Regions from separate parts of the Peribacillus sp. NPDC097895 genome, predicted to be linked through region 4. Evidence: riboswitches for the same ligand, from Rfam matches in the RefSeq annotation. Region 4 holds a riboswitch; each other region holds the start of a gene.
What was found. A riboswitch is a leader RNA that binds a small molecule or an ion and turns the genes downstream of it on or off. The one in region 4 is predicted to bind cobalamin.

Region 1 (7,888 bases), on a different contig from region 4:
TTGCCACAGATGCAGGCCGAGAAGGGGAACTTGTTGCACGCTGGATACTTGAAAAAGCGAATGTGAAGAAGCCGATCAAGCGGCTCTGGATTTCCTCTGTAACGGATAAAGCAATCAAAGATGGATTTAAAAAGCTGAAGGATGGCAAGGAGTATGAAAATCTATTTGCCTCGGCTGTAGCAAGGGCCGAAGCGGACTGGATCGTTGGAATGAACGCGACACGTGCCCTTACAACCAAGCACAATGCGCAGTTATCGTGCGGCCGGGTCCAAACGCCGACACTTGCGATGATTGCCAAAAAAGAAGAAGAAATAAAACAATTCCAGCCTAAGAAATATTATGGTGTGTCGGCAACGGCAGAATCCAACTTGCGCCTAATCTGGCAAGATGCCCAATCAAAAGATATCCGTACATTTGATAAAACCAAGGCCGAGAAGGTTCTTGCGGCAGTGAAGGGGAAAAAGGCAGAAGTGGTGGAAGTGAACAAAGCCCATAAGAAAAGTTTTGCTCCTTCTTTATATGATTTAACGGAACTTCAACGGGACGCCAATAAGAAATTCGGCTATTCGGCGAAAGAGACGTTATCAATCATGCAGCGTTTATATGAAAGCCATAAAGTCTTGACTTACCCAAGGACGGATTCACGCTTTTTATCAACGGATTTGGTTGATACGCTAAAAGAAAGATTACAAGCTGTCAGCATAAAACCATATGCCCAGTATGCTTCGAGAATCCAGCGCAGCCCGATAAAGGCCAATAAATCGTTCGTGGATGATAGCAAGGTTTCGGATCACCATGCAATCATCCCGACCGAGCAAACGCCGCTTCCAGGAAAACTGAGCGACAAAGAATCGAAAATCTACGATTTGGTCGTTAAAAGGTTCCTTGCCGTATTGATGCCGCCCTTCGAATATGAGCAAACGACCATCACCGCCAAAATAGGGCAGGAGACGTTCATGGCAAAAGGGAAGGTCGTCCTGAAATCCGGCTGGAAGGAAGTCTATGATCACCAATTTGATGAGGAGGAAGCTAAAGATGGCCTTGCAGAGCAACTGCTTCCGACCGTTCAAAAGGGAGACAGTTTAACCATTTCGGCTGTGAAACAAACCGATGGTGAAACAAAACCACCAGAACCCTTCAATGAAGGATCGCTCCTTTCCGCGATGGAAAACCCTGCTCGTTTCATGGCAGGGGAAAGCAAAGAACTCATCAAGACCCTTGGTGAGACTGGCGGGATCGGAACAGTGGCAACGCGTGCTGACGTTATTGAAAAACTGTTCAATAGCTTCCTGATTGAAAAGAGAGGGAAGGGTCTTCATGTAACTTCAAAAGGAAAGCAGCTCCTCGAGTTGGCACCTGAAGACTTACGATCACCAGCTTTGACAGCTCAATGGGAGCAAAAGTTAACGGCCATTGCAAAAGGAAAGCTACCAAAACAGGCTTTCATCGGTGATATGCGCACCTATGCAAAAAACATCGTTCATGAAATCAAAAATAGTGACCGAAAATTCAAGCATGATAACGTGTCAGGAACAAAATGCCCGGATTGCGGCAAGCTGATGCTTGAAGTAAATAGTAAAAAGGGAAAAATGCTTGTCTGTCAGGATCGTGAATGTGGCCACAAAAAAGGTGTTTCACGTGTAACAAATGCAAGATGTCCACAATGTCACAAAAAGATGGAAATGCGCGGTCAAGGAGAAGCACAGACATTCACATGTAAATGCGGTTTTCATGAAAAACTTTCTTCTTACAATAAACGAAGAGGACAAAATAAAAATCAAAGAGTATCAAAAAATGAAGTCTCCAATTATATGAAAAAGCAAAATAAAGAAGAGCCGATCAATACTGCCTTGGCGGATGCGTTGGCCAAACTGAAATTCGATAAATAAAAGAAAGAGCCCTTCACGTTTAGCATAAATGTGAAGGGCTCTTTTTCTATATATCACTGCTTCGACTAAACTTCATTCAGTACGGTGCCATATAATTCATATTCAAGTGTTTTGTCAGTGTGTGTGTGTTTATCCGAATTTACTCGTGTGAGCGTACTGAATGGCTTTTGATCACCCGGACTGAAAATTGCTTCGTCATTCTCTGGATTCCATTGGCTGTAAATACTCATGAACAGTATCCTCCTCCTTTGGGTGAGAAGACTAGTAATTCCCTTTTTGATTATCATCTAACTCTTCAATTGACTCTAACAGTAATCACCTGGACTAAACACCGCTGCATCATTCTCTTTGTTCCATTGGCTTCTGATCGTACTCATCATGCACATCATCTCCTTTGGTGAGAATGTCTTACAGTATTTGTATACCCGGATGGGACAAGTTCAAACATTTATTTCAAAAAAGATTAAAGGATATATTCGATGTAACAATGTCCATTTCATGCCGACTGGAGATCTGATCAAGCAATTCTATCGTAATTTCGCGAATACGCGGTTCCCATTCCTTCATCACTTTCTGATTAATGAAGAGGTTAACTCGATGATATTTTTAAAGGGAAAATGCATTTTGGATAGGTAGTCCGATAAATTTCTGACATGTCGTTTGTATTCTTCTAACGTTCTTTCTCTAACACCTTCAGCGATCTTTTCACTAAGGAAAATATCTAATGCTCGTAATCTTCAGCACGAGTGTGATTTCGTTCTTTTATATGTTTTCCACGTTTTACCATTTTTTTAACCGAAAAGAAAAGCACCTCCAAACAATGAAAACTTTTAGTGAATAGATCACCATTGTTTCCAATGTTCAGAAGTGCTTTCATCCGACATACGTGATACAGCCATTTTCAGTTAAGCCAAAAGAAAGACCCTGCTATAAAACCGGCTTTAACCGGATTATAACAGGGTCTTCCATACATTAGCGTCCCAGATAGGAATCGAACCTACGACCTACAGCTTAGGAGGCTGTCGCTCTATCCTGCTGAGCTACTGGGACATATAAAAAGTCGACGACTTATTTATTATATTTCTTATAGGCAAACTTTTCAAGCTAATAGCTTGTACTTATGAAAAAATTTCATCATTAAAGCTTAACTGGTGATAATGTACAGTCCAATAAAGTTTGACAAGGATGGGTACCAACTCTTTATATTCCTTTTTTTTCGTTAATTGGGATACTTTATTATTCACTAGTTTTCTGGTACTATTATGCTAGAAAAAAATAGGAGAATGATAGTGGGAAAATACAGAGTTTTAAGCATGGCAGCGTTGCTGGGGATGTTAATTTTACCTGGATGCTCACAAGGGGTTTTAGAGGACATAGGTACAAAGACGGCTGCGCCGATTGCGGAAGATAATATTGAAGTAGTTGCAGCAGCGGAGAGTGACGGCGGACAGGATTCGGAGGACGAAGGTAATCCTGAACAAATCGATACAAGGAACTGGATAAGGGCCGAGTCCACGGTTCAGCTTCCCATATTGATGTATCATAGCATATCTGAAGGTAATAACCTTCGGGTGCCAAAAGAGGAATTCCGAATGCAAATGGCTTGGCTTCGGGAAAATGGATACCATACATTATCCCCTAATGAAGCATTTCACGTTTTAACCGAAAATCGAATGCCAAGTGAAAAGTGTGTCTGGATTACTTTTGATGATGGGTATACAGATAACTACACGGAGGCTTTTCCTATATTAAGAGAATATGACATGAAAGCGACCATTTTCATGATTGGGAAATCCATTGAAAAAGGTCATCACCTGACGGAAGGTCAAATGCTGGAGATGAGCAGGAATGGGATTTCCATCGAAAGTCATACGATCAACCATCTTGAGCTAAACCGCATGACCCCAGAGCAGCAAGAAGTCGAAATGGTCCAGTCAAAGGATTTATTCGATCGTATCCTCCATCAGGACACGACAGTACTTTCGTATCCAGTTGGTCGGTATAACGAAGAGAGTCTCAGGCTGTCGGAAGAAGCTGGATACAAGATGGCCGTTACGACCGAACCTGGCGGGGCTTCCAGTGATCAAGGAATGTATGCCCTGCATCGCGTTCGGATTTCACCCGGATTATCGGTTGGTGGGTTTGCGTCCCTGATTGAAAATGCTACAAATCATTGAAGAGGGACGGGGCATCTTGGAGCCAGTCAGAAAAATCATATAATAATAGATTCTTACATGGTGTATAATGAAAAGCAGTGAAAATTATATACATATGAGCGATTTGGTGTCTTAATGACTTAAAAGGGAAGCTGGTTGAATGCCAGCGCGGTCCCGCCACTGTATATGGGAGTTAACGGCTGTGAACCACTGTATGAGATATGGGAAGGTGCCGTTGACGATGACCATGAGCCAGGAGACCTGCCAAGATTCGTACACCTATAACCTACGCGGATGGGAAGGTGTGTGGCAGACCCTAAAGAGTCCGTAATTATATTGTTGCCATACAAGCATCTTCCGTTTAACGGGAGATGCTTTTTGTTTTGATGCGCATCTTCGTTTAAAGGAAGCGCTATTTCATAGGGTGGAAAAAATAAATGAAAAGATTGTGAGGAATGAAAATGAAGAAAATTTTTGGTTTGATCCTGGTGTTATTACTGACTGCAGGTATGATCGTTGGTTGCAGCGGGGGATCTAATGAAGGAACGGAAAAGCAGCAAACGAATCATGCTCAACACCAAGCTTTCCCGATTACGATTAAAGATGCAACGGGTGAAAAAGTTACGATAGAAGAAAAACCGAAGAAAATCGTTACGTTGATACCAAGTAATACGGAAGTGGTATTTGCTCTTGGTTTGGGTAAAAAGGTTGTTGGTGTTTCCGACAATGATAATTACCCGGAAGAAACGAAAGAAATCGAAAAAGTTGGCGGAATGGAAATGAATACGGAGTTGATTGTTTCCTTAAAGCCTGATCTTGTTCTTGCCCATGCATCCAGTGCCCATAATTCAAGTGAGGGATTAAAGCAGATTAAGGATGCTGGAATAGATGTCCTTGTAGTTAATGATGCACAAAGCTTTGACGAAGTGTATGAGTCTATCGATATGATTGGACAGGCAACAGGAGAACATGATAAGGCAAAAGAAATCATTACCGATATGAAAACGAAGCTGAAGGCTATATCTGAAAAAGCCAAATCCGTAAAGGAAGCGGATAGAAAGACCGTTTTAGTGGAGGTTTCGCCGTCTCCGGAAATATATACACCTGGAAAAAATACATTCATGAATGAAATGCTTCAAATGATTTCAGCGAAAAATGCAGCGGCTGAATTGGACGGTTGGGCAAAAATTGATGAAGAGTCGATGATTGCTGCAAATCCGGATGTCATTATTACAACGTATGGTTATTATACAAAAGATCCAATCAGTGAAGTGACCGGCAGAAAAGGATGGCAAGACGTAAATGCTGTTAAGAATGGCCAAATCTTTGATGTCCATTCTGACTTGGTGACCCGTTCCGGTCCACGCTTAATAGAGGGAGTAGAGGAACTTGCCAAATCAGTCTATCCGAACGTATTTGACAAATAAAGGGACGTTTGCTTATTTGATTGCGTTATTATTTTTACTTTTTGCTTGTACGATTGGCATTTCCTTTGGTTCGGTGCCAGTACCGATTCCCGTACTTATACAAATAATCGGCAAGGAGATTTTTCATTTACCGATTTCCGTTGATCCGGATGTGATGCTGACGAATATCGTGATGAACATCCGCTTGCCGCGTGTATTGCTTGCGGGTTTGGTTGGTGCTTCGCTTGCGATTGCAGGTGCGGCATTTCAGGGACTGCTCCGGAATCCGCTCGCTGACCCTTACACATTAGGTATATCATCAGGAGCATCAGTCGGAGCTGTATTGACCTTATTCTTGAATATATCACTGCCATTCATCGGTTTATATACGCTTCCGGTATTGAGTATCTCATGTTCCGTGATCACGATTTTCTGTGTATTGGCTTTTGCAAAAAAAATGGATCGATCGATGAAAGTGGAAACGATTATATTAACCGGAATCATTTTCAGCTCGTTTTTAAGTGCCTTCATTTCTTTGATGATTGCGTTGACGGGCGAGGAATTAAGACAAATCATTGGCTGGCTCATGGGCAGCGTTTCAATGCGTGGTTGGAATTATATCGCGATCATATTGCCGTTTTTTATCATTGGTTCACTGATCTTGCTCATGAATACAAGTGAATTGAATGCGATGACTTTCGGGGAAGACCGGGCAAAACACTTAGGTGTGAATGTGCATCGGCGAAAAATGTGGATCTTGATTGCTGGTTCGATATTGACAGGGGCAGCCGTTGCGGTTTCAGGGACGATTGGCTTTGTAGGATTGGTCATTCCTCATTTGGTCCGTAGGATTTGGGGGCCTGACCATAAACATTTGCTTCCGTTGTCTTTGCTGATAGGAAGCGGATTCTTGATTTTGGCGGACCTTGTCGCACGGACGATCATAGCCCCATCGGAACTGCCGATCGGTGTCATCACTTCACTTATCGGGGCACCGGCATTTGCGCTGATTTTATTAAAGAGACGGAGAGAGGGTAGGGCGGATGCTTGAAGTAAAAGGGTTAACAGGTGGATATGGCAATAAAACCGTTTTGGACTCTGTCTCATTTGACGTACATAAAGGGGAGTTATTCGGGATTTTAGGTCCAAATGGCAGCGGGAAAACGACGCTTTTAAGCATGCTCAGCGGGGTGCTCGATTTTATGGGAGGAAGCATACGAATAAGGGGAAGGGATTTGAAGGATTATTCGTCAAAACAACTTGCACAAGTCATTGCTGTGCTTCCTCAACATTCCTCATTAGCTTTTTCTTATACAGTAAAAGAGACGGTCTCACTTGGGCGCTATTCCCATCAAACAGGTTGGTTCCATAGTTGGTCCGCAGAAGATGAAACGATTGTCCAACGGGTGATGAATCAAACGGGGGTGGCAGATTTTCAGGATCTTCAATTTGACCGATTATCAGGTGGAGAGAGACAGCGGGTCCTACTGGCGCAGGCACTTGCCCAGGAACCGGAAATTCTTTTTTTGGACGAACCGACGAATCACTTGGATCTTTCCTATCAAAAGGATCTTCTTGATTTAATGAGGAAGATGGCAAAGGAGCAGGAGTTAACCGTCATTTCAATATTTCATGACTTGAATTTGGCTGGATTATATTGTGATCGGCTTATGTTGCTTGAAAAAGGGCAAATTCAAGTTATTGATGTGCCGAATGAAGTGCTCCAACAGGACCGGATTCAGGGTGTATATCAGACGACGATCGAAAAACATCCGCATCCCGCTCTTCCGAAACCGCAAATGTTCATCGTTCCGGAAATGCATAGCAGTGATTCTATCTCTATGGAAATCGATGATTCATATCTGACAGTTGGTTCAGAAATGATTCAATTGAACTCTCCGATCCCACTAAGAACGATGTCTTCTGGAGTGACTGGTTCGGGGACGGGCTGGCATCGATCTTTCGTGAATAGACACGTCCATCGCGATTATAATTGCGAGGATCACCTAGTTGAAATGGCGGAATATTTAAGAACGCAAGGTTTTGAACCTCAGGAAACGGTAGGGATGATGACAGCGGTCTTTCTCGATACGGTTGCTTTCAAGTTATTAAGAGTTGAAAATTTCTCGGTTTTTATCATCGTTACGGCTGGAGTGGGGAATGCCATCGACGCTTCTTTAGCCGACCGACATTCTTGGACTTCGACTCCGGGAACCATCAACACATGGATATTCGTAAATGGTCACTTGGCAGAAGAGGCGTTCATCCACAGCATTGTTACCGCGACCGAGGCTAAAGTAAAGGCACTTCATGATTTACATGTATTGGATAAGGTGACAAATACATGTGCAACGGGAACATCCACTGACAGTATTTTGATTGCGGCCACTCAAAGAGGGGAAAAGCTTCACTATGCAGGCACCATCACTCCGCTAGG
Region 2 (7,888 bases), on a different contig from region 4:
ATATGCTTCACTTGGTTCCAGACCGTAACCTCCGGATAAAAACCTTGTTCTATTATTTCCAAACGGGCCAAATGATGCAGGGAATGAACGATATGGTTATATGCATCAAGATGATGCCCCTTTTCAAAAAAGCTTTTCCCATCCATGTACCTGCGAATTAACTTTGCGAACTCCATCCCCATCTTTAACTTCCTTCCATAGAAGGGGAATTCCCGGATTTCGGTTTTCAATCGGTCCAAATATTCATTTCGGTCAAAAAGGACCTTTCCATTATAAATCCAGTCGACCACTTTGCGATTGGTTCCTAATAGAAGCCATTCTTTTAACTGATCTTCCTTTACAATATGTAAGGCAGCTTTTTTATCCTGGTAAGTGTAATGTTTTAAAAACACAGCCTCTTCCGCTTCGTCTACAATCACAAAAAGGATGTAGTCAAATGTATCGGTAACTGGGCTTTTATCATCTCTTTTTTCTATTAACAAGATTCCAAGTGTAGATTTTAAACTTGCTCGCTCTTGATAAATCGGGCGAAGGATATCTTCCATCATAAATTCCTCCAAAACCTTTTTTTTTAAAACTTTCGACAAAACTCTTCAAAATCCTGCCTACTTCATTTACCCATGGCCAATTCAATTTAAAAGTAATTTGTATCCTTTATTTCTTTTTTGTTCCATCCTTAGTTTATGTTATAGTTAAAGTTAGATTTTAGGAGGGACAATCCATGGCTAAATATTCTAGCAAAATCAATAAAATACGTACATTTGCTTTGAGTTTGATATTCATTGGCTTTATCGTAATGTATCTAGGGCTTTTCTTCAAAACACATCCTATTGTCATGACGCTTTTCATGGGGCTTGGTCTCTTATTCATAATCGCCAGCACTGGGGTTTATTTTTGGATTGGGATGCTTTCTACAAAATCGATCCAGGTTGTCTGTCCTAACTGTGGCAAACCTACAAAAATATTAGGGCGTGTGGATATTTGCATGCATTGCGAAGAACCATTGACCCTTGACAAAAAGTTGGAAGGCGAAGAATTCAACGAAAAATATAACCGCAAAAGCTTGCATGACTAAAGGAATACGGAGCTAGATTACTGCCCCGCCACTTAGCTTTTAATTATATCATTTCTTCATAACATGAAAAAAAGTTCCAACCAAGTGGAGGAACTTTTTTTAATGCGTTTCTTTTTTCGCACAATCCGTGCAGTCGCCGTAGATTTCCATCCGATGGTGACTAACATTGAAACCGGTGACTTGTGCTGCGAAATGCTCGACTTCATCCAATGCAGGATAATCGAAATCCACGATCTTTCCACAGGTTTGGCAGATTACATGATAATGGTTCGTCGTCACAAAATCAAACCTTGCTGAAGAATCACCATACGTGAGTTCTTTTACCAAACCTACCTCACGAAAAACGCGCAGGTTGTTATAAACGGTCGCTACACTCATATTTGGAAACTTGCCTTCCAGCGCTTTATATATATCATCAGCGGTAGGGTGGGACATGGAACTTATCAAATATTCAAGTATCGCATGGCGTTGAGGAGTTATTCTTACACCGGTATCTTTAAGGGATTCCAACGCTTCTTTTAACTGAACTTCAGACACCGTCATCCACCTCTTTTTCTCATTAAGTATGAATTCTTACATTATAATCTTTATAAATAGTGTACCTTTTGCAAGTGGATTTTGTCAATAAATCAAGTGTTTTACCATTCTTTTTTAGTTTATTCAACAACCATTGAATCTTTCCCATTTTTGCATGGAGTTTAGTATCCCCTCGATAAGTCGATAACATTGATGAAGTCTTTTCCAGCTCCCAAGTATTCAAGCATGTTTTTTTCGAAAATAGCAAAGGTTCTCGGTAAATATTCACCGCTCTTACTCGAAAGATGCGGTGAGACTGTAACGTTCTCCATCCTCCAAAACGGATGCCCTTTTCCTAATGGTTCCGGATTAAATACATCCAAGATGGCATGAGCCAGTTCCTTTGTTTCCAAAGCTTCGATCAGGACTTCTTCGTTAACCAGATCACCCCGGCCAATATTCACGAAGACGGCGGAGTCTTTCATCGCTTTAAAGTGTTCTTTTTGCAAAAGATCCTTTGTCTCACCCGTACTAGGCAAAACGGATATGATGTAATCTGCTTCCGGCAAGGCCTCCAATAAATGGTCAAGGGTGTATAGGCGATCGACGGACTCCACTGGTTGTCCACTCCGATTCACCCCCATTGTCTTCATCCTAAATGCCTTACCCAGACGAGCCACTTCTCCGCCAATTGCACCGGCACCGAGAATGAGCATCTTTTTACCATTCAATTCCCCTACTTCAATTTTTCTATCCCACAGTTCTTCCCCTTCATTCTTCATAAGCAGTTTCATTTTCTTTTCATATTGTAAAAGCATCCCTATCGCATACTCGGCCATCGGTATTTTATGAATGCCTCTTGCGTTCGTCACCAAAATCCCGCGATCCTCTAACGCTTTGAAAGGCATTAATTCCATCCCTGCACTCATGACCATGATCCATTTCAAGTTCGTAGCTTTCCTGATGACTTCCTCCGTTAAATCCTCGCCGTATGTAATTAAAATTTCCGCTTCACTAAGTGGCTCATCTGTCCATTTTTCTTGATAAATGAAGTTCAAATCTGGAAAAGTGTCCTTCATCTTCGTTTGGATGCTTTCGTTCGGAATGATCGTTGAAAGTATTAACATATTCATCTCTCCCTATAATTAACATAAAAAAAACACGGGCTCTGTATGTCCCGCGCAACTTTCTCTGAGGAGGTATTCCCTTAATAAAGCATATTCAGGTGTCCTCTTTTTGAGTTGGACAAAAGCCTTAGCCTTATTAAAAAAGGCTTTATTTTAATAAATTTGGATTTAAGGCTTGTAGTTCCGGCAAAATGAAAATGCCATCCCTTCTGATCAGGACGTCATCAAAGTATATGTCACCGCCGCCATATTCGGGCCGCTGGATTAAGACCATGTCCCAATGTATCGATGAACGGTTTCCATTATCCGCTTCATTATAGGCAAGTCCTAGAGCCAAGTGTAGGCTTCCGCTTATTTTCTCATCGAACAATGTATCGTCCATAGGCTGCAATATGTATGGATTGATTCCAATCGCGAACTCCCCGATAAAACGGGACCCTTCATCAATATCGAGGATTTCTTGCATTTTAGAGTGTTGATCGGAAGTGGCTTTCATGATTTTTCCCTTTTGGAAGGTTAATTCTATGCCACTAAAGGTGATTCCTTCATAGGTTGTAGGTGTATTGAAAGTTATCCTTCCATTGACGCTCTCTTTTAGAGGTGCCGTAAACACTTCTCCGTCGGGTAAATTCTTCTTTCCCGCACATATGATTGCCGGTATACCTTTAATAGAAAAGGTCAAATCCGTCCCTGGTGATTTGATCCTGACTTTATCAGTGCGTTCCATCAATTGCTTTAATGGTTTCAGTGCCTCCTCCATTTTCCCGTAATCCATTGTGCATACGTTCAAAAGGAAGTCTTCGTACCTGCTAAAGCTCATTCCGGCTTTTTGCGCTGATGCGTTGGTAGGATAATTAAGTAACACCCACCGTCGGTTGTTTACATAAAAAAGAGTGGAAGAATTCATGGCCTCCCCTTGAAGACGGTGCCTCTCAACGGGGACTTCAGTCATTTCCGCATCATTTTCTTCACAGGTGATGATGATGACCGCATCGATATCGGTATACTTCTTCAAAGCCCATTCAGAAGAGGTGTCAAGTTGTTCCTTCACATTCCCTAGCAACAAATGCCGGCTTATCTCATCGTCTTCGAGTTCTATATATGGATAAGCACCGACTCTGTATGTTTCATCAATCAGCTCTTTCAACAATGGTTTCGTGTTGATATGGCCCCGTATGAGGATTCTCTCTTTTGGCTGTAATTGTATCGAATGATGAATCAGCATGGCAGCAAGCTTCGTTATTCGCTCATCCTTCATTGCCTGTCCCTTATTTTTCGAGGTCGCGAAGAGTTTCAAGAGCTTCTTCAACGTGGCCTTTGACTTTAACCTTACGCCATTCTTTGACGATCTTGCCTTCCTTATCAATCAGGAAAGTTGAACGTTCAATGCCCATATATTCCTTTCCGAAGTTCTTTTTCAATTGCCATACATCAAATGATTCAGCAGCTTCATGATTTTCATCAGCTAGCAGCAAAAAAGGCAATCCATGCTTTTCAATGAATTTTTCATGACGTGCTGCCGGGTCTGGACTGATCCCAATGATGACGGCGTTCAGTTCCTCAAACTGCTCATTATGATCCCGAAAATCACAAGCCTCCGTCGTGCAGCCTGGTGTCATATCTTTTGGGTAAAAATACAAAACTATGTTTTTGCCCTTAAAATCCGATAAGGAAACTAACTCACCATTGTTTGCAGTGAGTTGAAAATCAGGTGCTTTTTCGCCAATTTTTACAGTCATTTTGAACCCTCCATTTCTTTCATTATGGTAAGAGTACCCAATAATCGAAAGAAACACAACTTTCATTTATCCTTCCTATCTTTCTGATCCAAGTCGATCACCGTCCGAATCACGAACGCTGCCGGGAGCGTGTACCCGATGAAGGCCTGAATCGTAGCTATCATCCTTCCCATGCCTATTGGGGCTATGTCTCCATACCCCACTGAAAACATCGTCATCGCACTAAAATAAAAAGAAGTCTTCAGCTGTTCATAGAAAGTGCCGTCCAAACGATTGCCCATATCAAGAATCACCGAATGATTCTGAAGCTCGTATAATAAATAAATCAATGCAAATCCAACTAATATCGTCGCATATAAATTGCCAAGCCACAGCAGATCCTCTAAGGAAAACTTCTTTCCTCCCGACTCAACAAGAAATAACGTCCGAATGCTCATCACCATGCAAAAAATGATTCCTGCAATCAAGATGTAGAATGTCATTCCCCACGCCCCATTTCAAAACGCCACTTCCTTTATACATACTCCCTGTCCAAACAATATATTCTTTTTTAGGGACTGACTTCATAGTTAACACTCCCACATCCAATACGCTCTTGTCGGATTGAGAACTTTTTCCTTGTTGACCATCCAAGTCGGATATGTTAAGATTGTCTAAATTTTTATAATAGTTTTTATTTTATAAATTTTTAGTGCCTGCAGTCAGCTTATCGAGCAGGTTTTATGAAATTTCATATGTGGAAATAGGTTCCTAATTTTCATTAGGATTAAAAGGGAAGCCCGGTGTAATTCCGGAACGGTCCCGCCACTGTAATGGGAATGTTAGCGCCATCCATATGCCACTGATCTTAAGGATTGGGAAGGCTTGCGCTAATGATATTCCCTAAGTCAGGAGACCTGCCTGTTTCAACAACACTGTTTTAACCTACGGGAGATAGGGAGGTGTTAGGGACCTTATAATTGTAAGGGGCATTTTTCATGCCTCTTTATTTTAAGCATTTCTAACTTTCTCTTTTTGACGGTTAGGGGTGCTTTTTTTGTTGTTTTATCAAATTAAAGAATGCAGGAGGATGAGAATATTGAAAAGTAGTAGTTTAGGGTACCCGCGAATCGGTGAAGATCGTGAATGGAAACGCACATTGGAAGCTTACTGGTCCGGGAAAATCGATGAAACGGAGTTTACGGCACAACTAGAAGCCATCCGGTTGGGCAATTTGCAAAAACAGAAAGATCAAGGAATTGATATCATTCCTGTCAATGACTTCACTTTATATGATCAAATGCTAGATATGTCAGTCATGTTCGGTCTTGTTCCTGAACGTTATTCCGCTTATGAAGGCGGCGCCGTTCCCCTTTCCGTTTATTATTCCATGGCCCGCGGTAACAAGGATGAAGTCGCTTCAGAAATGACGAAATGGTTCAATACGAACTATCACTATATCGTCCCGGAATTAAAACGGTCACAGCTGAACTTAACAGAAAATAAACCACTTGCTGCATACCGGGAAGCCAAGGAAAAGCTAGGGATTGAAACGAAGCCCGTGTTAATCGGACCTTATACCTTCATCTCCCTTTCCAAAGGCTTCAACAAAGAAGATATTCCTGGCATCATCCTGAGTTTGCTTCCGCTATACACGCAAATTCTGCAAGAGTTGGAGCAAGAAGGCGTGAAATGGGTTCAAATCGATGAACCTTCCATTGTTTCATCAATTTCCAAAGATGATATGCAAACCGTTGCATACCTCTACGAAAAACTGAATGAAGCAGCACCAAGCCTGAACATCATGCTGCAAACATACTTTGATGCCGTGGAACACTACCAAGAGGTGATTGAATTACAAGTACAGGGGATCGGCCTTGATTTTGTACATGATAAAGGGAAGAATCTTAGTAATCTTGAAGAATTCGGCTTCCCGAAGAACAAAGTGCTTGGTGCAGGTGTGATTGATGGAAAGAACATTTGGCTTTCTGATTTATCCAAAAAGATCCATTTGATCGAGACGCTTAAGAAAAAAGTAGCCGAAGACCAGATCTGGCTTCAGCCCTCTTGTTCCCTGCTTCATGTCCCGGTGACCGTCCGCAATGAAACTCTGATTGCCAAAGAAGTGAAAGAGGCCCTTGCTTTTGCAGATGAGAAACTTGAAGAAATCACACTCTTGGTCAAAGGAAATAACCAAGGTTTAGATGCTATCGCCGAAAAAGTGGGCGCCAATAAATTAGCGGTTCAAACGTTAGCAAGTTCAAGTGCACGAAATCATAAAAGTGTACAATCCAATGTCGAAAAGGTTAAATCCAAGACCACAGGACGTCAGTTGCCATTTAAAGAGCGCTATCAAAAACAACAGGACTTTTTCAAATTGCCTTTTCTTCCTTCCACTACGATTGGCAGCTTTCCGCAGACATTTGAAGTTAAACAAGCACGCGGGAAATTTAAACGAGGAGAATGGACCGCTTCGCAATATGAAACATTCGTAAACGAAGAAATCGGCAGGTGGATCGATATCCAAGAAGAAATCGGTTTGGATGTTTTGGTTCACGGGGAATTCGAACGGACGGATATGGTTGAATACTTCGGCCATAAGTTAGGCGGATTCGTCTTTCTTGAAAAAGGGTGGGTACAATCTTACGGGTCTCGCTGCGTAAAGCCTCCAGTCATATACGGCGACGTCCATTTCATCGAGCCCATGACTGTCAGGGAAAGTGTATACGCACAATCACTGACGAAGAAAACGGTAAAGGGAATGCTTACAGGTCCTGTAACGATTTTGAACTGGTCATTTGTCCGTGATGATATTTCCAGGGAGAATGTTTGCTACCAGCTGGCGCTCGCTTTGGAAAAAGAAGTCATTGCATTGGAATCCGCTGGAATAAAAATGATTCAGGTTGATGAGCCTGCACTTAGAGAAGGCCTGCCATTGAAAAAAAGCGATCGCGATGAGTATTTAAACTGGGCTGTTAATTCGTTCTTGATATCCACTTCAAGCGTGGAGGATACAACCCAAATCCACACGCATATGTGCTATTGCGACTTTAACAGCTTCATGGATGTCATCTCCTCCCTCGATGCCGATGTCATTTCCATCGAAACATCCCGTAGCCATGGGGAGCTTGCTTCCGCATTCGAGGAAAAAACGTATGAAAAGGGTATTGGCCTGGGTGTGTATGATATTCACAGCCCGCGTGTGCCGGCAGTGGAAGAAATGGTCGATATGATTGAACGGGGCATCAAGGTATTGGATAAAGACCAGTTTTGGATCAATCCCGACTGCGGCCTGAAAACAAGGGGTATCCCGGAAACCGTCGCTTCCCTGACAAACATGGTCGAAGCAGCAAAAATCGTCCGTGAAAACCTTTTATCTAAAACAACAGGCAAATGATCGAGAAGAACACTGCCCACCCAACACAGCAGTCACGGACTTTTTTAACCGACCT
Region 3 (7,888 bases), on a different contig from region 4:
CGTTTCATTGGGGCGTGTGAACTTTCATTATCCAGGGAGTGTCCAGGAGAAAAAAATCGTCGTTCAGCACTTGCATCCTAATGGAAATGGATTCGTTTACGCAGGGCATATCAGAAAAAAAGACACTGACCGTAAAGGGTTTATTAATATACGTGACTATAATGAAGCAGAATTAAAGGAATTGATCCAAAAAAGCATGGATTACCTATCCGAACCTCCGATTGAAATCGAAGAAGAGGAAAACGAGTTCGCTAGGTTGGAAGGAACGTGGATTGGTCAAGAAAAACAAGAGCTTTCTCTTATTAGAGAAGATCAACTCTGGAACGTGTACTCTGGTTCGAATTTGGAGGAGTGTTTCGAGAGCCCGATCGAGGCGGAGCGCTACTTACTTGACGAGGGTTTCCGTCAAAGCAAGAAGCGGAAAATGTAGAATTTTAGGGTAATTTGTCGGTTGATTTACTGTTATAATCTTGTTTTTTTTTGATTTCCCATGATATAATATGGGTAATTATTTTTGTTCGGTATAAGTTTGATAGAAGGATTTACTGTTATAGGATTCCTCTTGAAACATTATCCAGAACCAAAAATAGTAATAAAATGGATTTTTCCAAACACAGGAGGAACTATCATGGTACAAGGTAAAGTAAAATGGTTTAACGCAGAAAAAGGTTTCGGTTTCATCGAAGTTGAAGGCCAAGACGATGTATTCGTACATTTCTCAGCTATCCAAGGCGAAGGCTTCAAAACTCTTGAAGAAGGCCAAGAAGTTTCTTTCGAAATCGAGCAAGGCGCTCGCGGACCACAAGCAGCTAACGTTCAAAAATAATTGAACGCTTATAAAAAAGACTCCGATTTTGGAGTCTTTTTATTTTTCGTTAAAAGGGAAACATCGATTAATCCTCTTTTTTACTGGCCATTTTCTTTAGTACTTCATCCAATTTTTCTTCAATCCGTTTAGAACGATTAAAATGACGTGACAGGTATAACACGATGGATATAACGAATATGACAAGTACTAGCATAAAAAGTATAGGTAGTAACTGAGTGATATTAGCCATGAATATCTCCTTTTTCCCTTCATTATACTTCATGTTTAATCGTACTATGATATAGGCAGCTAAAGTTTTTATAAAACGATTGAAAGGGATATGCGAAAACGCATATCCCTTCAGTCAGTTCTGGAATAGTGAGGCGAACTTCTTAAGTCGGGACAAGTCTGATTCTTGATACATCTGTTCTATCTTCAATGTCACCAATAACTGGCTTTGGGCAAATAACATGTCCCGGAAATGATCGACTGCCCCGCAAAAATGATTATAGTTGGTTTCACCAGTTCCGAAGACTCCCGTTTTCAGATGAGCAATAGGCAGCTGTTCAAGTTCTTTATAAAGGGCTGCTGATTTAGCAGGCAGCTCTCCATTTCCCCATGTATATGTACCAATTATCAATGCTTCATAATCCGGCAATGTACGTAAATCGAATTCATTCATTCGATATAGTTCGGATTCAGGTAATAGGGAGGCGATGGCTTCAGCAAGCGCTTTTGTATTGCCGCCGGCTGAATGATAGACAATGGCAACTTTAGAGCTCATCGAATCCATTGCTGGCATTTACTTGACTGTATGTCCTGGACTTCTGCTCGAAGAAATCGGTTTTGGTAAGGCCGATGGATTCATCATCGAATGTTTTGATCCATGGCATCGGGTTCTCGCTATACTCTTTATACAAGTTCTCAAGTCCTAGCATGCGCAGCCGTTTGTTGGCGATATATTCGATGTATTCATTGAATTCTTCCAAATCGAGATCGGCCTTGGTTTGGATATCTTCAAGCATATATTCAGACCATTCCTTTTCGAGTTCGACGGCTTTTTCAATCGTTGTATAGATGAATTTCGTGTTTTCTTCATTATTTAATTCAGGATATTCATACATCAAGATTTGAACGAGCATTCCTATGAAATCGAAATGGACCATTTCATCACGATGAATATAGGAAATCATCGTAGCCGAACCGGTCATTAGGTTTTGGCGCCCTAAATTATAATAGAAGGCGAATGCCAAATAAAAATATATCCCTTCGAGGTTCGTTGAATGGATCAGAGCCTCGAATAAATGCTGAGGGCTTGGATCATCTACAAACGTTTGGTAGGCATCCACAATAGGCTGATTGCGCTTAATCACTTCCGGATGTTCTTTAATGCGGTCGAAAAGCTGTTTTTGCTTGCCTACCGGAATCAAGGAAGCCAGGATATAGGAATAAGACTCATTATGGATGGATTCCTGCTGGGCCATGTTTGCGAGGATAGCTTTTGCCGCCGGATCCTTGATGTACCGAAGGATTTCTACTAAAGTAGGCGTTTGAAGACTGTCCATTCCAGCGATCATCGTAAGGATATCAAGAAAAGCATCCTGGATATCCTCGTCCAATTCGCCCCACTGCTTTTTATCCTGAATCATGTTCACGCTCGAAGGCTTCCAAAAGTTATTGATGAGCTGTGTATAAGTATCATAGAATTTTTCATACTGGATATCGTTCCAAAGGAGAAAGCCTGAGGCTTCTCCTTTGAATACGCCGGTCGCTTTAGTTGGATGCGTAGGTTCGAGCATCCGAATCTTTTTGATATGATTGTTCATACGTGAAAACTCCTTTAAGAATAAATTACTGGGTCTTGATCAAACGTTAACTTGAACAGCTTTCACAAGCATTGTCATATTCGGAAGAAGTCGAACGAACATAATATGTTGATTTCAACCCGCTTTCCCAAGCCGTTAAATGGATATCTAATAGAACCTTCGCTTTGATTGTGTTGTGTACATACAGATTAAAGCTGATTGCTTGGTCAATATGACGTTGACGTGCTGCATTTTGCTTGATGCTTTCCAGTTGGTCCAAATTAAAGCGCGTCTTTTTATAATATTCATACGTGTTTGGCGTCAATCCTGGTGCTGTCACCTTGAATTTGAAGTTTTTCTTTTCTTCATAAAATTCAATTTCATACAAGGGATCGATGCCATCCGTGGAATTACCGATTTTAGCGGTCGATGAATTGGGGGCGATGGCCATTAAATATCCATTACGGGTCCCATGTTCCTGTACGTTTGCTTTTAAATCAATCCATTTTTGATCCGTATAGTCACGCAGTTCGAAATATTCGCCTGTATGCCAATCCGATCCTTCGAAATATGGATATGATCCTTTTTCCTTGGCCAACTCATTGGATGCCTTGATTGTTAAGTAAGCGATCTTTTCGTATAAAGCATCGGCATATTGAACAGCCTCATCAGATTCCCAATAAATATTCTGGGTAGCAAGTAAATGATGCCATCCAAATGTTCCTAATCCAATTGCCCGGTAACGTTTGTTCGAGATGGATGCCTGCTTGACCGGAAGATTATTCACATCAATGACGTTATCCAGCATCCGGATCTGAATAGGAATCAATCTTTCCAAAACATCACTGCTCACCGCACGGGGCAAGTTAATGGATGAAAGATTGCAGACAACGAAATCACCGCTTTTACGAACCACAACGACATCGCCATCTTCCGTTTCGTATTCATCCGTGATCGTCGAAGGACTTAAGTTTTGAGCAATCTCTGTGCAAAGGTTAGAACAATAAATCATACCCTTATGTTTATTCGGATTCTTCCGGTTCACTTCATCGCGGTAGAACATATATGGGACGCCTTCTTCTAATTGGGAAATCATGATGCTTTTCATGATTTCCATCGCATTGATTTTTTCAAAGCTATAATTTGGAAGAATGCCATTTTCTGCTGCCTCAACGGCAAGTGCGTAATGTGTCCTGAAGCTTCCTTCACCTTTCTTCTCGTCATAAAGATCTTCAAGTGAGAATCCAAGTGTTTGCTTGACGGTGTGCGGGTCGAACAGATACCATTCTTTTCTGTCGCGTACAGCCTCCATGAATAAATCAGGTATGCATACACCTGTAAAAATATCATGGGCTTTTAATCTGTCGTCCCCGTTTTGCGTCTTCAAATCAAGGAAGCTCAGGATATCTTTATGCCAGGCATCCAAGTAAATCGCGATGGCACCTTTACGTTGACCCAATTGATCGACACTGACGGCTGTCTGGTTGAATAGTCGAATCCAGGGAGTCGTACCGGAACTATTTCCAGAGAAGCCACGGATATCAGAACCAAGCGACCGAATCTTGCCTACATAAAGTCCGACACCACCGCCGAATTTAGATACTTTTGCAGCATCGTAGTTAGATAGATAGATGCCGTCAATGGAATCTTCGATGGCATCGATAAAGCAAGAGCTTAACTGTCCATGTGTTTTACCGGCATTCGATAGTGTAGGGGTCGCAACAGTCATATAAAGATTGGACATGGCCCAGTAAGCTTCTTTTATAAGTTGCAGGCGGTGCTCCGTTTTTTCCAATCGCATGATTTCCATCGCAATGATCATGAAGCGCTCTTGAGGCAGTTCATAGACCTTGTCTCTTTTTGGGCGGGCTAGGTAGCGATCGTTTAATAAGTAGATGCCTATGTAAGAAAAAAGTTTATCTCTTTCCGGGTCAATCATCGAACCCAATTCCTCGATTTCAGCTTTCGTATAAGAAGCTAGCAGTTCTGATTTATAAATGGGATACCGCTGGCCATCTTGTAGTTGGGAGAGCTCCGAGATCAGTTCATAAAATGGGCCATAACTCTTGCCTTCATAACCTCGATTGGCTTGCGCATCCTTATACATTGTATTCAACAGTTCTGCAGCAGCAACGAATGTCCAATCGGGAGCATCGATATCCACACTTTCAAGAGCGAGCTGAATCAGTTTTTTTGAAGCCTGTTCTTCGGTTGAGTCACTTTTGCGATCAAGCCATTTAGTAAAACGCTTTTTGAACTTTTCCATATCGAGACGACCTTCGAATTCCTTCGATAACATTTCAAGCTGGATGGAGCTCGTTTCGGTATCATTTTCGCTTATAATAGAGTTATATGTTTGAGTCATTAATAATCCTCCTTGTAAAAATCCGCTAAATAAAAAAACCGCCCAATGAATTGAGCGGATCAAACGATAGAATAAAAGAGCCATGAAAAAATAGCCATTAAACTATCGTTTCATCATCTCAATCCCCGAAGAATAAGAAACGTGAAAAAATCAAGGCAGGTCTCCTGACTCATGATCATCCTACTTTGAGTCCTTCCCGTATAGAGAGCTATACAGTGGTTTTCTCATTTCGTCACATTTACAGTTGCGGGGACAGTTCCGGGTTTGCACCGGATTCCCTTTTCAGCCATCACTGGCACCTTGGATTATAAAAAATTCTATATATAGTTATTAGCATTGTTCGTGTAATCAATATCTAGTATTTCTGCTTATATTATCGTAAGCCATATACGATGATAATTCAACTAATATATTTGAGAAAAACCAACCCTTATCTATTGACAAAGTGAAGGTAGAGGGAAAAGGAATGAAAGATTTTATTGGATAATGGACAATTCAAGCACTGAATTTACAGGATTTTGTGTTAAAATAAAGTGTATTGTAAAGGTGGCTCTCCTTTATTGCGCTGAGGGGATTCGCGGAAAAATATTTATGAAAAAGGAGATAAAATCTTGGAAAAAGTATTAGTTTTTGGACATAAAAACCCGGATACAGACACAATCTGTTCAGCAATCGCTTATGCAGATTTGAAAAAGCAACTAGGTATCAACGCTGAACCAGTTCGTCTGGGTGAAGTGAATGGTGAAACTCAATTTGCGTTGGATCAATTCAATTTCGAAGCTCCTCGTCTTGTGGAAAAGGTGGCAGGGGAAGCGGATGGCGTGATCCTTGTCGATCACAACGAACGCCAGCAAAGTGCTGAAGATATTGACCAAGTCCGTGTGCTGGAAGTTATCGACCATCACCGTATCGCTAACTTTGAAACAAGCGATCCTTTATATTACCGTGCGGAACCAGTTGGCTGTACGGCAACTATTTTAAATAAAATCTATAAAGAAAACGGAATTGAAGTCCCTAAAGCAATTGCAGGACTTATGCTGTCTGCCATCATTTCTGATTCTTTATTGTTCAAATCCCCGACCTGCACAGAGCAAGACGTTGCAGCAGCTATGGAACTGGCTGATATTGCAGGAGTCAATGCCGAAACATATGGCTTGGAAATGTTGAAGGCGGGAGCTGATTTAAGCGACAAAACGATTGCCCAGCTAATCACTCTTGACGCAAAAGAATTCTCCATGGGTAATGCTAAAGTGGAAATAGCCCAGGTGAATGCCGTAGATCCGAACGAAGTGCTTGCCAAGCAATCCGAATTGGAAGCAGCAATTGAAGAGGTCATCTCTATGAAGGAATTGGATTTATTCCTATTCATTGTAACGGATATCTTGACTAATGATTCTGTTGCCCTTGCTCTTGGAAAAGCTGCGAATGCAGTGGAAAAAGCATATAACGTTACATTAAACAATAACATCGCCGTCTTAGAAGGCGTTGTATCGCGTAAAAAACAAATCGTGCCGATTTTAACGGACACATTCAATAAGTAATAGAGAAAAAGGGGTGCTTTTCGGGCATCCTTTTTCATGTGCAAAAAAAAAGACTCAAGCACTCCCATATAATGGTGTTTGAGTCTTTTTATCTTAATTCAAAGAATCCTTCTCTTTTTCATAGGCGATGACAATCAGTTCTTTATTGGCTTCCTCGCCAAGTTTGCTTTCAAAGCTTTTCAGTTCATTCAATAAATCAGCTGACAGATTTGCTGCCGTATAATCCTGCTGGTATGTCATGTTTTTCGCTCCTTCAAAATAGTTTTCATGTATCTATTTTGTCGGTTTGAAACGTTTCTATTCAACAGAATTTTACTTTTTCAAGATATTTTACTTTCTGTAGTGGCGAGTTTCTCAAACAATAAGGAACTTTCGTGATCAAGACCTTGCACCTTGACGGGTGTACCGTGAAGCTGATATTTAAGAATAATCTTATCAACGGCACCGACCGCAGAAGCATCCCATATTTTAGATTGGGAAAAATCGATGATGATCACATCTGCTTTCTCCTTAGAATCGAACTTCGAAATAAAGTCCTCCACTGAAGCGAAAAATATTTGTCCACTGATACGATAAATGATTTTCTTACCCTGGCTGTCTGCCGTTTTCTCCACCGTCACTTTAGAAATTTTTGCCGAGAAGAAAATCATGCTCAAAAGCACTCCAGCAAAAACCCCTTTTGATAAATCATGCGTATAAATAACAATGAGAACCGTCACGATCATCACGGCTGAATCCGTCTTTGGAGCCACCTTGAGCCTTTTTAGGGAGGACCAGTCAAATGTTCCAATGGAAACCATGATCATGACCGCGACAAGTGCAGCCATCGGTATCTGTATAAGGACGTCATTTAATACCACGATTAAGACCATAAGGAAAGCGCCAGCTACAAATGTCGAGAGACGGCCCCTTCCCCCTGACTTAATGTTGATACCGGATTGACCGATCATTGCACATCCTGCCATGCCGCCAAAACATCCGGCAATGATATTAGCGATACCCTGGCCTTTGGCTTCCCTGTTTTTATTGCTGTCCGTGTCAGTCATCTCATCGACTATTTGGGCCGTCAACAAGGATTCAAGCAACCCGACAAACGCAAGGGCTATGGAATAAGGGAAAATGATCGCCAAAGTTTCGAAGGTCAAAGGGATATTTGGAAGCATGAACATCGGAAGTGCTTCTGTCAATTGTCCGATATCCCCAACCGTCCGCACCCCAGCACCCGTAGTAACTGCGACAATTGTCATGAATATGATGGCGACCAATGGCGAAGGGATGACTTTCGTGATCATTGGAAAAAGATAAATGATAGCTAATGAAACAGCAGTCATGACATACATGATCCATGTCTCACCCACGAAATGGGTGA
Region 4 (7,888 bases):
TTCCATCGTTCCCTTTTCCCCGACAACTTCCGCCAGTGTCATCATTTGTTTGGGAGTGAATTGTTTATTCGCCACCCCTGGACTGACGGCAAGCTCAAACACCGACTCCATTTTTTGCTGAACAATCGGCTTAATGGATTGCTGAACGGTTTGACCCTTGACTCTTGACAGGGCTTCCATGGCCATTTCAAAGGAAGCGAGCTTCTTTTCTGGTGCTTTTGTAAGTAATCCAACTCCTCCGACAGACTCGGTGAAGGATTCCTGTATGGAACCAGCTTCTTGATCTAATGCCCACGGTTCTGCTTCTTTTTGCAGACGCTGATGCGGCTTCAATGTTTGTTTTTCCGAATTCAACGTATACTTTCTTTGATAGCCTCTTGGTGTGATGATTTTGTCGTCATATAAAAAGGTAGATGAATTCCCAATAATGACGGTGGTCAGCATTCCAATATCGTGATTCAACATATCTTTTAAATTCGTGATGACAATATCCTGACGATCGCGATATGCACTTTTCACCAACCCGACAGGTGTATCGGGTGAACGGTAGCGAAGCAGAATTTTCTGTGTTTCAACTATTTGCCTTGTCCGTCTGCCGCTTCGAGGATTATAAAGGGCAATGACAAAATCAGCCATTGCAGCAGCCTCCACCCTTTTAGCGATAAGATCCCATGGAGTTAAATGATCACTGAGGCTAATGGTGCACGAATCGTGCATGACAGGTGCCCCAAGTAAAGACGCACATGAATTAATGGCAGAAATACCAGGAATGACTTCAATGCCTACCCCCGTTTCTTCTTTCCACCCTTTTTCAATCAATACTTCATAAACCAATCCAGCCATTCCGTAAACACCAGCATCTCCACTGGATATTACAGCTACTTTCTTTCCCAACTCCGCTTGTTTGACTGCTTCCTGTGCACGTGATACTTCTTCAGTCATTCCCGTACTAATAATCGTTTGATCTGTAAGCAGCCCCTGAATGAGTTCAACATAAGTTTTATACCCAATGATATAGTCACTTTCTTGAAGGGCTTCAACAGCACGTTTGGTAATATGTTCAAAATTCCCTGGACCAAAGCCCACGACGAATAATTTACCGTTTGTACTCATTAAGACATCTCCTTTTACTTATTTGTTCTTTGAAATACCTGTATGAGCAGGAAAATCTGGATTTGGGGCCATTTCCCCATCAGTAAATTGGTAAATCATTTGAGGTACAAACTCCCCATCATCAATAGTCCGCACAATCTGCCGACCAAAGTCTGGGGAATCCACTCGATACCATTTCCCTTGGGGATAGGCAATCACAACGCAGGCATCCTTGCATCTTCCGTTACAGCGAGTCCTCGTTGTATGTATTTTCAGATCCAATCCCTTTGAAGTAATTTCATCGCGAATGGCTTGGGTCACTTCTTCTCCGCCTTTTTTCATGCAACTGCTCCCATTACAAATCAACAGATGCGAGTTTGTCCCCTGCAAATTCCAAGTTGTCATCTTCTTTCTCCTCCAGTTCAGGGAAAAGGCAAAATAAAAAACCTTAACATTAGAGTTAAGGTTTAAAAAAACTATATGAAAGAGAAGCACTCTGCAAATATGCAGAATCTCCCAAAATCGTCATAGTTCCTCTACCTTTCCCTCCGAAAAGTATTATACGATTTTAAAAGCAGGTTTCCTGGCTTACGCATCATTTTACTTTGTCCCTTCCCGGCATTCAGCCAGTGGTCATCGACAATTTCATCAGCGTTTACAGTAGCGGGGGCTGCATCGGATTTTCACCGATTTCCCTATTATCCCTTGCCTTTTCATGCAAGAGCACTTTTAAAATGAAATATTTGGTTTTATTATACAATTCTAGCTAACTTTATCTATCATATAACAACTTTAGCAAAATTCAATAGTTTATTCGGACTGTTTAGAAAAGTTTAATCGTTTTAATCCAGCTCCCATGCCTTTCCTTCCTATGTTTCTCAAGGCAAAAAAAAATAGAGTATAGCTGGAATTATTTCTTTATGATACACTATACGAGAATTTTCAATATAATTACATATGTTTTATGGTGCTGAATTTCTCGGGATTCAGCTTAAAAGGGAAGCCGGTGTAAATCCGGCGCGGTCCCGCCACTGTAAAGGGAAGTCCTGTTACCGTAATTCATCCACTGTCAAATGAGATGGGAAGGATGTAACAGGATGATGAACCAAAGCCAGGAGACCTGCCATGAAGCGTGAAACTGTTTCAGCCTACGAGGATGGGTGTGCGGATCAGGCAGAATGGCCCATGGTTGGTTTATGCTGCAAATTCCTGTTCATTACGCACTTCTTTCTTTTGAGAGAAGTGCTTTTTATGTTAGGTTGGGCACCGCTTTTCTTCTAAAGCTTTGGACAGAAAATCATGAGTGTTGAAAGGAGAAAGAATGAAAAAAATCAATTGGAAGATACTTTATTTTGTCATTTTACTGTTTTTTGTCCCAAAACGTGCAATGGCCATGCATATCATGGAGGGCTTTTTACCGATTGAATGGGCCATATTCTGGTGGGCTGTGACCTTGCCATTTTTAATCTTGGGATATCGCTCCATTAGGTTGAAAGTAAAGGAAAACCCAGAAACCAAAATGATGCTCGGATTATCAGGAGCATTTGTATTCATTTTGTCGGCTTTAAAAATTCCGTCCGTAACGGGTAGCTCTTCACACCCTACCGGAGTTGGTTTGGGTTCCATATTATTTGGTCCATTGGCCATGAGTGTCATCGGTTCCATCGTTTTATTATTTCAAGCTGTTTTACTGGCTCATGGAGGATTGACCACATTAGGAGCCAATGCCTTTTCCATGGCAGTATGCGGACCGTTCATTGCGTACTTTATCTTCAAGGGTGCAACTAAATTGGGTTGGTCTTTCTCTCTTGCCGTTTTCTTGGCAGCCGCTTTTGGAGATTTAGGAACGTATGTGGTAACTTCCGTCCAACTTGCACTTGCTTTTCCATCCGAGGTAGGAGGATTCATGGCTTCATTCACTAAATTTGCAGGGATTTTTGCCCTTACCCAAATCCCCTTGGCAATCAGCGAAGGATTATTGACAGTCGTCGTGATGAATTTTTTGAAAAAATACAATTTAGGCGAATTGAAATTGCTGCGAGTTTTATCCAAGGAGGTCCGTTAACATGAAAAAAAGTTTACTTCTGCTTTTCCTGGTCGTCATTCTTGCAACTATACCGTTAATCACCCAACAAGGTACGGAATTTGGAGGTGCTGACGGGGAGGCTAAAGATGCCATCAATAAAATCCACCCAGAATATAAGCCTTGGTTCAATAGCATTTGGGAGCCGCCAGGTGCAGAAACCGAAAGCTTATTATTTGCCCTGCAAGCTGCAATCGGAGCCGGTTTCATTGGATACTTCATTGGCGTAATGAGGCAAAGAAATAAGCAAAACAAACAAGAAACGCCCGAAAAATCCAAGCATGCTACTCATTGATAAGTATGCCTATTTCAATGGGCTAAAGGATGTACATCCAGTGGAGAAGATGATTTTTTCACTCTCCCTTTTACTGTTTTCTTTAACGGTAAGGGATATGAAGGTTTCACTTATCACGTTTACGGTAATGAGCGCTTTAATCATTTTTGCGGCAAGAATCCCGTTCACTTATTATCTTAAATTACTCTTATTACCAGGTTTTTTTATATTATCCGGTACACTTACGATCCTTTTGTCTTTCACAAGTGAATTGAATTCAATATCGAATATATGGTGGTCCTGGAAGGTCGGAAATTGGCAAATATTCATCAGCGATGACAGCATTGGTTTGGTGATCAATTTGATTTCTGTCGTATTGGGCAGTATTAGCTGCTTATATTTCTTAACCTTAACGACCCCCATCACTGTCATTCTATCCGTGCTACGGAAACTGAAGGTGCCTTCCCTATTGATCGATTTAATAGAATTGACCTATCGCTTTATTTTTATTTTTTTAGATACAGCTTTAGCCATTCATCGATCACAGTCCTCCCGACTTGGGTATAGTTCGATAAAAAAAGGCATTAGATCTCTCGGTTTACTGATTTCATCCTTATTTTTAGGAGTATTCCAGCGCTCTGGGCAATTGACGATGGCCATGAATGCCAGAGGATATCAGGAGAGCCTTACATATATCGATGATCCTTACACCTATTCTTCACGCAATTGGCTGATCGGATTTGTCATACTGGGAAGCTTAATCTTTATTTATGGATATATGTAAATTGGAGGCAATACAAGAATGGAAGAGCATATTTTTAATATAGAAGGCCTCACCCACCGATTCGCAGATGGGACGTTCGCTTTAAAGGATCTATCTGTAACGATTCAACAAGGTAAAAAAATTGCATTATTAGGCAATAATGGAGCCGGTAAATCGACTCTATTCCTCCATTTAAATGGTCTTTTACAGCCTACTGGAGGAACAGTCAGATTTAAGGGCAAGAAAATGAAATATGACCGTAAAGCATTATTATCCTTACGAAAACAAGTCGGAATCGTTTTTCAAGATCCCGATTCTCAGCTTTTTTCCGCTAATGTTCAACAGGATATTTCGTTTGGACCGATGAATTTAGGCTGGGATATAAATGTAGTGCAGGAGAAAGTAAAATGGGCGATGGCTCAAACGGAAGTAACGGAGTTGAAAGACAGGCCCACCCATTTTTTAAGCTTAGGACAAAAAAAGCGTGTCGCCATTGCAGGGATACTCGCCATGGAACCAGATGTCTGGCTTTTGGATGAGCCTACTGCTGGATTGGATTCTTATTTCTCCAGACAGATCATGGCTCTGCTGGACAGTATCCATCAACCGGACAAAACGATTATTTTATCCACACATGATGTTAATTTAGCCTACCAATGGGCTGATGAAGTCATTGTCATGAACGATGGCAAGGTCATATACCAAGGAGATCCTGTATCTGTTTTTCATGATGAGGAGGTTTTGCTTCAGGCACATCTGGAGAAACCATGGGTATTTGAAATGTTTCAAGCCCTTAATCAATCAAAGATACCCGCAGCAAGGGACCTTACTCCAAGAACGAAGGAAGAGTTGCTTCAAAAAATGGAGACAGTAAGTATTTATTAATTACATATCCCCCAGCTTGTTTCATCATACAACAAGCTGGGGATTTAGTCGTTATATCTTTAAAATATCAGAAATCTATTCATTTCCTTTATTCCTTAGATCCTTCTTTTTCAATTTCAATATCTCTCCCGTTTACATCATCAACGACTGCTTTTATCTCGCCTTCCGCATAAGTATCCGAGACTTGTTCGTGGGTTGTAGCCAGTCCTGAGGATAATGTATCTTCCCGTTTATAATCACTGACATCATATGTTCTTCCGGCAATTTCCGAAGATTCTTTTTTTGATTGCTTGCTATCCATTGTTTTCACTCCTAATTTTCAAATTTCAACATGTCAGATTTTGATTGACAGCAGGTAATAAAGACAAAGGTATTTTGTGTAAAAAACGAGGCAATATTCAATAATGATAAAAAAAGGAAGGAAAAGAAAAAAAGCTTACAAGTAACATCCCTTCTCAAGGACTTTACTTGTAAGCATAATGAAGACTGAATCAGCCCTTGCTTGACGGGATGACTGACATCTGCCGTTTACCCTTGTTCTGCCTCTTTTAACAGTCCTTCCTTCAAAAGCATATAAAAAACACTTTCATTTCAAACGAAGGAATAGAATAGTTTGGGCAGACCTTGTATTAAGATAACCTCTTCTAGATGGTTAGAATACCTTGTGCAAACATCTTTCTTATTTCTTTCTTATCAATTTTCCCAATCGGCGTTAATGGAAACGTATCAAGAAAATAGACTACTTTTGGAACCATATACTTAGAAGTTCTTTGTTTGCAGAAATCAATTAATTCCTCACTAGTACAGTTCATCCCTTCTCGCCGAGATACAACGACACATACTAATTCCCCCCAATCTGGATGTGGAACACCTATACAGGCAGCTAATGCAACAGAAGGGTGCTGATTCACCACTCGTTCCACTTCTGAAGAATATACGTTCATCCCGCCTGTAATGATCATATCTTTCTTCCTATCTACAATGAAAAGGTAACCGTTTTCATCCCATTTACCAATATCACCAGTGTAGAACCAGCCATCACGGATGTATTTTTGGGTCAGATCAGGTCTTTGATAATAGCCCGCCATCATTGCTGGTGATTTTACGATAATTTCACCAAGCTCGGATGGTTTTACATCATTTCCTTCATCATCAATCAGTCGAACTTCGGTAAAAATGCACGGTTTTCCACAGCTTTTCAAAATTTCCGAATTGTTATGATAAGCCCATAGATGAGCGCTTTTCGATAGTCTAGTAATGACAATATTACACTCTGTCATGCCGTATTGCTGGCGCATAATAGGCCCGAATACTTCAAAAGCTTCCTTAAGGCGCTTTTGTGAAATTGGTGACGCGCCGTAGAAGATATTGCGCATGGAGCTCATATCATATTCCATCTTCTTTGTCTGATCAAGGAGTCTGTATAACATGGTCGGTACCATGAATGTCGTCGTAATTTTATGTTCCTTTATCGCCCGTATGAATGCTGCAGCGTCGAATGAGCCCATCACATAGACATGTATGCCGGAAACAAGGGATCTCCAAAGTAATGAACCGGCTGAATGCACAATAGGCGTACTTAACAATACTCGGTCTTGGTCGTCCAGCGGGTCTTCGATAGCTGCAGAAAGTATGGCGGCGCCGAGTCCTTTCTGGGAATGCATGACACCTTTGGGTGTACCAGTCGTCCCTCCTGTATATGACAGAAGGGAAATGTCTTCCGCTTCAGCTATTGGCAAGTCTAGATTTTTTATTTCTCTGGGCCATTCATACCGTTCAAACTCCTCTGGATAATTAATATTAAAGCCTGGGAGCCCAATGACATGGACACTGTCCTTCTTCATTTTCATTTCTTCTAAATACTCAATGATGGGGTCAAAGTGTGACTGTGTGGCTATTATGACCACTTCTGGTTTTGCTTCCTTTAAAATGAATGTTAATTCTCGTTTCCCCAGCTTTTCACTTACTGGCACTAAGGTAGCTCCACATTGCTGGATGGCCAAACCAAACATCACACTTTCCAAACTGTTTGGAATGATGGACGCTATGCGAACCCCCCTGCCTGCACCTATGCGAAGTAAATAAGAAGCAATAAGTGCTGTTTTTTTCCATAACTCGTCGTAGGTTATTGTATCTCCGGTTGGCAACATCGTAATGGCGGGCAGCTCGCCGAATCGTTTCATTCCTTTATTCAACAGTGACTGAAATGTCAAATTATGCAGCACGTATTTTTCCTCCCTCGAAAAAGGTTTCACCCTTTTAATAGTGATTTGGCAATTGTATTTTTTTGAATTTCTGAGGTTCCACTTAGAATCCGATACATCCGTGCACTCCTGTACATTTTTTCTACTGGATGCCCTTTTACCAAGCCTTTGGAGCCAAAGATTTGGATAGCCTTGTCAGCCACACGGCTATTTACTTCTGAAGCAAACAGCTTAGCCATGGATGTGCCTGCTCGATCCTCTTTTCCTTGATCAATTTTTTCAACCACATCATAGACCATGCACTTTGCTGCATAGATTTCTGTCGCCATTTCTGCGAGCATATGCTGAATTGCCTGGAAGTCACCGATGGGCCGGCCGTGTTGGACCCGCGTTTTAGCATGTTCAATAGATAAATTGAGAAGGTGTTGAGCCATTCCGATAAAGCCGGCCGCATGGGAAGCGCGGTTTGTGTTTATTCTTTTCAATCCGAGCAGCAACCCTTTTCCTGGTTCTCCGATTATATTGGCGGCAGGCACTCGACATTGATTGAAATTCAATTCAGCATGTATGCGTTCTCCTGATAAGGG

Region 1: it holds a riboswitch for cobalamin, as region 4 does, so the genes downstream of both, ACQKMH_RS18555 (ABC transporter substrate-binding protein) here and ACQKMH_RS11120 ((2Fe-2S) ferredoxin domain-containing protein) in region 4, are expected to answer to the same signal.
Region 2: it holds a riboswitch for cobalamin, as region 4 does, so the genes downstream of both, metE (5-methyltetrahydropteroyltriglutamate--homocysteine S-methyltransferase) here and ACQKMH_RS11120 ((2Fe-2S) ferredoxin domain-containing protein) in region 4, are expected to answer to the same signal.
Region 3: it holds a riboswitch for cobalamin, as region 4 does, so the genes downstream of both, ACQKMH_RS14760 (ribonucleoside-diphosphate reductase subunit alpha) here and ACQKMH_RS11120 ((2Fe-2S) ferredoxin domain-containing protein) in region 4, are expected to answer to the same signal.

What each region holds. Positions count from the first base shown of each region.
Region 1 is NZ_JBNNSH010000003.1:470,059-477,946, reverse strand. Features, by position in the region: gene ACQKMH_RS18575 (DNA topoisomerase III) at 1-1,889, shown strand, start outside; gene ACQKMH_RS18570 (hypothetical protein) at 1,955-2,119, opposite strand; tRNA gene ACQKMH_RS18565 (tRNA-Arg) at 2,866-2,939, opposite strand; gene ACQKMH_RS18560 (polysaccharide deacetylase family protein) at 3,203-4,066, shown strand; cobalamin riboswitch at 4,154-4,328, shown strand; gene ACQKMH_RS18555 (ABC transporter substrate-binding protein) at 4,501-5,472, shown strand; gene ACQKMH_RS18550 (FecCD family ABC transporter permease) at 5,435-6,502, shown strand; gene ACQKMH_RS18545 (heme ABC transporter ATP-binding protein) at 6,495-7,888, shown strand, end outside.
Region 2 is NZ_JBNNSH010000008.1:668-8,555, forward strand. Features, by position in the region: gene ACQKMH_RS24615 (nucleotidyltransferase-like protein) at 1-545, opposite strand, end outside; gene ACQKMH_RS24620 (YgzB family protein) at 722-1,075, shown strand; gene perR (peroxide-responsive transcriptional repressor PerR) at 1,175-1,618, opposite strand; gene ACQKMH_RS24630 (D-2-hydroxyacid dehydrogenase) at 1,774-2,718, opposite strand; gene ACQKMH_RS24635 (aminopeptidase) at 2,867-3,976, opposite strand; gene bcp (thioredoxin-dependent thiol peroxidase) at 3,987-4,457, opposite strand; gene ACQKMH_RS24645 (potassium channel family protein) at 4,520-4,939, opposite strand; cobalamin riboswitch at 5,185-5,375, shown strand; gene metE (5-methyltetrahydropteroyltriglutamate--homocysteine S-methyltransferase) at 5,527-7,833, shown strand; gene ACQKMH_RS24655 (acyl-CoA thioesterase) at 7,830-7,888, shown strand, end outside.
Region 3 is NZ_JBNNSH010000002.1:693,998-701,885, reverse strand. Features, by position in the region: gene ACQKMH_RS14785 (hypothetical protein) at 1-430, shown strand, start outside; gene ACQKMH_RS14780 (cold-shock protein) at 629-826, shown strand; gene ACQKMH_RS14775 (hypothetical protein) at 894-1,058, opposite strand; gene ACQKMH_RS14770 (flavodoxin domain-containing protein) at 1,173-1,592, opposite strand; gene ACQKMH_RS14765 (ribonucleotide-diphosphate reductase subunit beta) at 1,582-2,634, opposite strand; gene ACQKMH_RS14760 (ribonucleoside-diphosphate reductase subunit alpha) at 2,681-4,978, opposite strand; cobalamin riboswitch at 5,116-5,296, opposite strand; gene ACQKMH_RS14755 (manganese-dependent inorganic pyrophosphatase) at 5,590-6,519, shown strand; gene ACQKMH_RS14750 (hypothetical protein) at 6,613-6,759, opposite strand; gene ACQKMH_RS14745 (SulP family inorganic anion transporter) at 6,840-7,888, opposite strand, start outside.
Region 4 is NZ_JBNNSH010000001.1:2,317,941-2,325,828, forward strand. Features, by position in the region: gene cobJ (precorrin-3B C(17)-methyltransferase) at 1-1,113, opposite strand, end outside; gene ACQKMH_RS11120 ((2Fe-2S) ferredoxin domain-containing protein) at 1,132-1,497, opposite strand; cobalamin riboswitch at 1,649-1,838, opposite strand; cobalamin riboswitch at 2,041-2,234, shown strand; gene ACQKMH_RS11125 (hypothetical protein) at 2,218-2,373, shown strand; gene ACQKMH_RS11130 (energy-coupling factor ABC transporter permease) at 2,414-3,157, shown strand; gene ACQKMH_RS11135 (energy-coupling factor ABC transporter substrate-binding protein) at 3,159-3,470, shown strand; gene cbiQ (cobalt ECF transporter T component CbiQ) at 3,457-4,233, shown strand; gene ACQKMH_RS11145 (energy-coupling factor ABC transporter ATP-binding protein) at 4,252-5,097, shown strand; gene ACQKMH_RS11150 (YozQ family protein) at 5,186-5,398, opposite strand; gene ACQKMH_RS11155 (class I adenylate-forming enzyme family protein) at 5,742-7,322, opposite strand; gene ACQKMH_RS11160 (acyl-CoA dehydrogenase family protein) at 7,349-7,888, opposite strand, start outside.